2 linked regions of the Prochlorococcus marinus str. MIT 0912 genome follow. The main gene of each other region encodes a partner of the protein of the gene in region 2 in a complex. Links are inferred from orthologs where the notes say so. Each region holds a gene or a part of one and is shown on either strand. Other genes may lie near its edges.

Region 1 (3,160 bases), 320 kb from region 2 along the record:
TAGTTGAGATTAGATCAATACCTGTGAAAACATAGTCCGATAAATTATCTGGGTTGATTCCAGAAACTTCAATAACAATATTTTTTGAGATGTATGTGAAATCATTGGTTTTTGAAAGTTGACGTAATTCTGGCACTAATTTTGCTATCGCTGTGATAGACATTTCATCAAGTAAAACTCCATCAGCACCTGCCTCTACAGCTTCTTTCGCTTGGGAGGGAGTTTCTGCTTCGACTATTATTTTTTTTGTCCATGGAATAGTTTTTTTTAAGATTTTGATACTCTCTTTAATCCCCCGAGACCATTCAATATGATTTTCTTTCAACATGGCAGCATCATCTAATCCAAGTCTATGATTAATACCACCACCACAATGAAAAGCATATTTTTCAAATATTCTCAGACCTGGAGTCGTTTTACGGGTGTCTGCTAACTTCACATCGGATCCTGATAGTTTGGCTACTAGTAAAGCTGTTGATGTAGCAATACCAGAAAGATGCATGGCTACATTTAGAGTTATTCGCTCTCCTGCTACTAAAGAAGAGGATGAACCTTTTAATTCTAGAAGTCTTTGATTCTTTTTAAACTTCTGACCATCCTCTATTAGAAGTTGAATATCAACTTGGGGATCAATTTTTCTAAATATTAGTTTGACTAGATCTCCACCGCAAAAAGTCCCATCCTCTTTTGCTACCCAATGTGCTGATACACTTCTTTCGTTGAGGACAAATCTTGTGAGATCTCCATGACCGAGATCTTCCTCAATCCAGGTGTCTAATATTTTATGTAGCTTTGGTGAGCGAAGATCCACAATACAACAAATACATTCGTTACTATACCAATATTAAAACCATATATAAAAATATCTTTTTCTATATTTAAATTTTATCTACTTATTTTGTCTTAAAAGTTTTAAAAAATAGAAATCTTTTAATATTTTTTCTTTGAGATATGTGAACTATATGCTTTAATTAAATTACTATCAACTTTTTCGATCAAGTGGACGTTGTTCATAGTGTGAATATTATGGTTGCACTACTGATTGGAGGAGTTTGCTATTACTTATATTACATTTTTACAATCGATAATCAGTAGTAGATAAACACTGCTGATTACTTACCAATACAGAATTTCGAAAATATATTATCAAGTAAGCTTTCTGTTAAATCGTCTCCTGTTAGTTCTCCTAAATAATTAATAGCTTGTCTTAAATCAATCGTCCAGAAATCCCACGGTAGCTTTTCATCAAAAACTTTATTAATATTTTCTAGGGATTCCATCGTGGATTTCGCGAGGTCAAGTTGTCTTTCATTTAGAGCAATATGCAATCCATGCGTTTGAGAAGAACCACATATTTTTAGTATGTAACTAATTAGATCGCTTTCTCCATTTCCGGTTTTTGCACTCATAATCACTAGATTTTCTTTTTTTAATATATATTTTGGAACTTTTTTACAAGATTGGTTGTTCGTTAAATCAGATTTATTTCCAACAATTAAGAATGGAATATTTTTGGGCAATTGTTTTAGTATTGACTCATCCTCGCTAGTCCATCCTTTTGAATAATCAAAGATTAATATGATTAGATCAGCTTGAATTAAAGTTTTTTTAGTTCTAGAAATTCCAATATTTTCGATGATATTGTTAGTCTCTCTTAGACCTGCTGTATCAATAAAAGTTACTGGTATGCCCTCCAATACAATCTCACTTTCTAAAAGATCTCTTGTGGTTCCAGGTAAGTCAGTCACAATAGCTTTTTCTTGTTTACAAAGACTATTTAGTAAGGAGCTTTTTCCTACATTAGGCTTTCCGGTTAGTGCAACTTTTAAGCCCGAACGAACCCAAGATGCTCTTGTAGCATTATCAATTAGTTCAATTAGATCTTTTTTAATTGCGATAAGTTCATTCTGTACATGCTTTTCATCTAGAATTGGAAGATCTTCTTCAAAATCTATTCTTGCTTCAATTTCCGTTAGTTGCTCAATCAATCGTTTCCTAATTGATTGAATCGTAGTTTGAATATTTCCTTCAATTCCATTAATTGCAAGTTCTGCTGCTTTTCGACTTCTTGCTGATACCAGCTCACTAATTGATTCTGCTTGAGTGAGGCTAAGACGACCATTGAGCACGGCTCGTTGACTAAACTCACCTGGTTCTGCTCTTCGAACAGTTGGGATATTCAGAATTCTTTCAAGGATCTTTTGGACTGCAATGATTCCACCATGGCAATGAATTTCTACTACATCTTCACCTGTAAAGCTTCGTGGCCCTTTCATTATTAGTATTAAGACTTCATCGATAAATATTCTTTGATTTGCTTCTGTTACATGTCCGTACAGCACTTTGTGAGTGCTCCACTCGTGCGTTCCTGGAATATGAACAATAGTTTTAGTTATCTCAATAGCGGATGATCCAGAGATCCTAATGACAGCGATACTTCCTTGGCCGGGAGAAACAGCAGTCGCAATTGCAGCAATAGTATCTTCAGTAGGGGAAAACGAATTCATTAATCAATAATCACGCAATCTTCACTAAGATCAACTCTAGTTTCTTTTTTGGATCAAGATTTTTTAAAACATGAAAAAAATCTTCCTAAATCTAATACAAAGAATTCGTAAATTTATCTCTTGGCTCTGGAATCAGGAAGGTTCTCCCTCTATGAGAGCATTAGGACTGGGTGTGGGGATATTTAGTGGTTGCTTTCCATTCTTTGGTTTGCAAACCTTGATGGGTGTGTTTTTAGCAAAAATCTTCAAAGGAAACAGTATTTTGGCGGCTGTTGGAACCTGGATTAGCAACCCATTTACTTATGTTCCTCTTTATTATTTTAATTATAGACTGGGCTCATTAATACTCAATAAAGATAAAAATGTAGTAGATTTTAGCCATATCACTACAAATGAGTTGTGGTCTCAAGGTTGGTACTTGAGTTCTAGACTGATTCTGGGTTCGACATGTATGGGTCTTTTTGCGGGAGTAGTTGGTGGATTTGGTCTATATTTTTTACTCAAAAAACTCTCTAATAAAATTTAAAATGCTATATCTTAGATATCATTTATTTGTTATTAAAAATCTTTTGGATCAGGTAACAGTTAATTCATTCCTGTTCTAGCTATATCTAAGACATCAACCATTGAACGTATTTGATTGATAGTAATTT
Region 2 (3,575 bases):
GCGCAACTGCATGACCTACCTGTTTGTGTATTCAGTCTAGAGATGAGTAAAGAGCAACTAACTTACAGGCTGCTATCAAGCGAGGTAGGTATTGAAAGCAGTCGATTAAGAACAGGACGGTTGCAACAAGATGAATGGCCATTACTTGGTCAAGGTATTAATACACTTGGTCAATTACCAATCTTTATTGACGACAAACCAAATTCAAGTGTTCTTGAGATGAGGTCCTTATGTCGTCGTCTCATTGCTGAACAAGGTAAAGAGCTTGGACTAATTGTTATTGATTATCTACAACTAATGGAAGGTACTTCACCCGATAATCGAGTTCAAGAAATCTCAAGAATCACTCGAGGTCTTAAAGGTATGGCAAGAGAACTTAAAGTCCCTGTCATCGCTTTATCTCAATTAAGTAGAGGGGTGGAATCAAGAACCAATAAAAGACCAATGCTAAGCGATCTACGAGAATCTGGGTCAATAGAACAAGATGCGGACTTGGTTCTAATGATTTATAGGGATGAGTATTACAATCCAGAAACTACTGATAGAGGCATTACAGAAGTTATCGTGACAAAACACCGAAATGGGCCAGTTGGAACAGTTAAATTACTTTTTGAACCCCAATTCACTAGATTTAGAAATCTTGCTGCTTAATTGTTCGAGAATTAAAGTCCTAATGCTTAATAGATGATTACTAAACAATCTTCAAATGAAAGTTTTGACGTAATCGTTGTCGGAGGTGGTCATGCAGGCTGCGAGGCTGCGCTGACTTCAGCAAGATTAGGTTTGAATACTGCTTTATTTACACTTAATTTAGATCGAATTGCATGGCAACCTTGTAACCCAGCTGTCGGGGGTCCAGCTAAAAGTCAATTAGTTCATGAAGTTGATGCCTTAGGCGGAATAATTGGAAAATTAGCAGATTTAACTGCTCTTCAAAAAAGGGTCCTTAACGCAAGCAGAGGTCCTGCAGTGAGAGCATTGAGAGCACAAACAGATAAGCGATTATATGCACATGAAATGCTAAAAATCCTTCAAAACACCCCTAATTTAAAGATTAGAGAGGCAATGGTTACTGGACTAGAAATCGAACATTATCCCAATCAGATTGAAAACAATACACGAGACATGAAAGAGAGAATTGGATTTATAAAGGGAGTTAAAACCTATTTTGGAAGCGTTTTTCAAGCCAAAGCAGTTGTACTTACAACAGGAACCTTTTTAGGAGGAAGAATTTGGATTGGGAATCAATCTATGAGTGCAGGTCGAGCAGGTGAGCAAGCCTCTGAGGGCTTAACTGAAGAATTGCAAAAGTTAGGCTTTACTACTGATCGTTTAAAAACAGGAACCCCTGCACGCGTCGATAGACGAACTATTGATCTTGACTGCCTAGATGAGCAATTGAGCGATGCTTCAGATAAATTCTTTTCTTTTGATCCTCTGTCGTGGAAAAGTGGAGAACAAATGAGTTGCCATATCACTCGAACAACACAAGAAACTCACCAACTTATTAAAAACAATCTTCATTTAACACCTATTTATGGAGGTTTTATTGATAGTAAAGGTCCCAGATATTGTCCATCTATTGAAGATAAAATTGTACGTTTTGCTGATAAAGATTCACACCAAATCTTCTTGGAACCCGAAGGTAGAGATACTCCAGAAATGTATGTACAAGGTTTTTCAACTGGACTTCCCGAAAACTTACAATTAGAACTTTTAAGGACTCTACCAGGCTTAGCAAAATGCGTAATGCTTAGACCTGCTTATGCAGTTGAATATGACTACATTCCAGCAACACAATTAGAAGCGACATTAGAGACAAAAAGAATAAGTGGCTTATATAGTGCAGGTCAACTAAATGGAACAACAGGATATGAAGAAGCTGCTGCTCAAGGTTTAGTAGCAGGTTTAAATGCTGCAAGATTGGTCAACAAAAAAGAAGGAATTATTTTTGAAAGAGAAAGTAGTTATATAGGAACTATGATTGACGATTTAGTTACAAAAGATCTAAAAGAACCATATAGAGTATTAACTAGTAGAAGTGAGTATAGATTAATCCTAAGGGGTGATAATGCTGATAGGAGGTTGACTCCACTAGGTTATAAATTAGGTTTAATTGATGAAAGAAGATGGAAAATATTTAATGCTAAGCAACAATTAATCACTCAAGAGAAAGAAAGACTAGAGAAAGAGCGAATTAAAGAAAGTGATCAGTGTGCAAAGAAGATATATTCTACAACTGGAACGCCGATAAAAGGATCATTAACCCTAGCAAATTTTCTTAGAAGAACAAATATTCACTATAAAGACTTAATTAAGTATAATTTAACAACTCAAAGTATTCCTTTAGATGTTGAAGAAGGAGTTGAGATAGATATTAAATATAGTGGTTATTTAGAAAGACAAAAATCTCAAATAAATCAAATAAAACAGCAAAGTAAAAAGTTATTACCAAAAAATTTAAACTACAATAATATAGAAACACTATCTAAAGAAGCGAGGGAAAAATTAACCATTTCTCAGCCCAAAAGCCTTGGACATGCTGCTCAACTTCCAGGCGTGAGCAAAGCTGATCTAACTGCACTTCTCGTTTGGTTGAAAATCGAGCAAATGAAAAAAGATGAAAGAAAAGACTCACTTCAAATAACAAATTAATAATAGTGAATTCACGTCAATCTCAATTACCCTCGCCTGAAGTGATTTGGAAAGCATCGAAAGAAAGTGTTCTTTCAGGAAGAGGGAATTATAAGCTTTCTGGAGCTTGGCAGTTAATGCTATTGGGTGACGGCAGCCCAACAAGACATCTCAAGCTCTTAACAGGTCATGAAGTTGCCATAAAAGTTATTTCTATGGCAATGGAAAATAATAATGAAATTGGTGTACCAGAAGAAGTCAATGAGTTAGAACCACCCTTAATACGAAGACAAGTTTGGCTGACATGCGGAGACTTAACCCTGGCATGGGCTGAAAGCTGGTGGAATTATCAAGAAGCAGAAACACATCTGCGCAACAAGGATCAACCTATCTGGAAAAGCCTCACACAAGGTCGCTCAGAACTTTTCAGAGAGGTAGATGGATTGAGTTTAGTCAATGCCAATTGGCTGAAATTAGAATTCAATGAAGAAGGTCCTTTTTGGAGCAGGCATTACCGATTTTTTCGTCAACAAAAAGAATTAACAGTAATCAGAGAAGTTTTTAGCCCAAAGTTAGAAAAATGGCTAGGACCAATACCAAGGAAGGCTTTTTGAGAAAATCAGTACTTTCTTCGACTAGATCTTGGTATGTTTTTTCTTTTTTGAGGAGTTCGTTCATCTAGAAAAGAATCGTTGAAATCCGGTGCATTTTGCTTAATTAAATTATCTTTTCTTTCCCACTTATTTAATTTAAAAGATTGATCATCTGGCCATTCATCCAGTTCATCTGAATTATTTCTCCTTTCTTCAATCTGAGGTGGTAAAGCTTTAGGGGCTCTTAAGGAAATCGCACTTAAGGGTCTTTTTATATTGTTTATGCTTTCCTGAAACGGTTCATCATCTAAATCTGCATTATCCAACCAATCGTCATCATCCTCAAAA

The links. The genes of interacting proteins can lie anywhere in the genome.
Region 1: the proteins of mnmG (region 2) and mnmE are in contact, whole or in part, in a solved structure (PDB 9HIP), measured with the Escherichia coli proteins. The link is inferred for Prochlorococcus marinus str. MIT 0912 from one-to-one orthologs.

Annotation. Positions count from the first base shown.
Region 1 is NZ_CP114783.1:1,574,197-1,577,356, forward strand. Bases 311-3,160 are described here. They hold mnmE (tRNA uridine-5-carboxymethylaminomethyl(34) synthesis GTPase MnmE), read right to left. Parts: upstream 2,508-3,160; coding sequence 1,113-2,507; downstream 311-1,112. Other genes in these bases: nadC (carboxylating nicotinate-nucleotide diphosphorylase), read right to left, coding at 311-811; O5640_RS09060 (DUF2062 domain-containing protein), read left to right, coding at 2,578-3,033; O5640_RS09065 (RelA/SpoT family protein), read right to left, coding at 3,093-3,160. Outside these bases: more of nadC, read right to left, coding at 1-310. UniProt on the Escherichia coli protein: Exhibits a very high intrinsic GTPase hydrolysis rate. Involved in the addition of a carboxymethylaminomethyl (cmnm) group at the wobble position (U34) of certain tRNAs, forming tRNA-cmnm(5)s(2)U34.
Region 2 is NZ_CP114783.1:1,253,652-1,257,226, forward strand. What follows is about bases 283-3,169. They hold mnmG (tRNA uridine-5-carboxymethylaminomethyl(34) synthesis enzyme MnmG), read left to right. Parts: upstream 283-684; coding sequence 685-2,655; downstream 2,656-3,169. Other genes in these bases: dnaB (replicative DNA helicase), read left to right, coding at 283-651; O5640_RS07350 (chorismate lyase), read left to right, coding at 2,661-3,169. In the rest of the region: more of dnaB, read left to right, coding at 1-282; more of O5640_RS07350, read left to right, coding at 3,170-3,248; O5640_RS07355 (RNA helicase), read right to left, coding at 3,254-3,575. UniProt on the Escherichia coli protein: NAD-binding protein involved in the addition of a carboxymethylaminomethyl (cmnm) group at the wobble position (U34) of certain tRNAs, forming tRNA-cmnm(5)s(2)U34.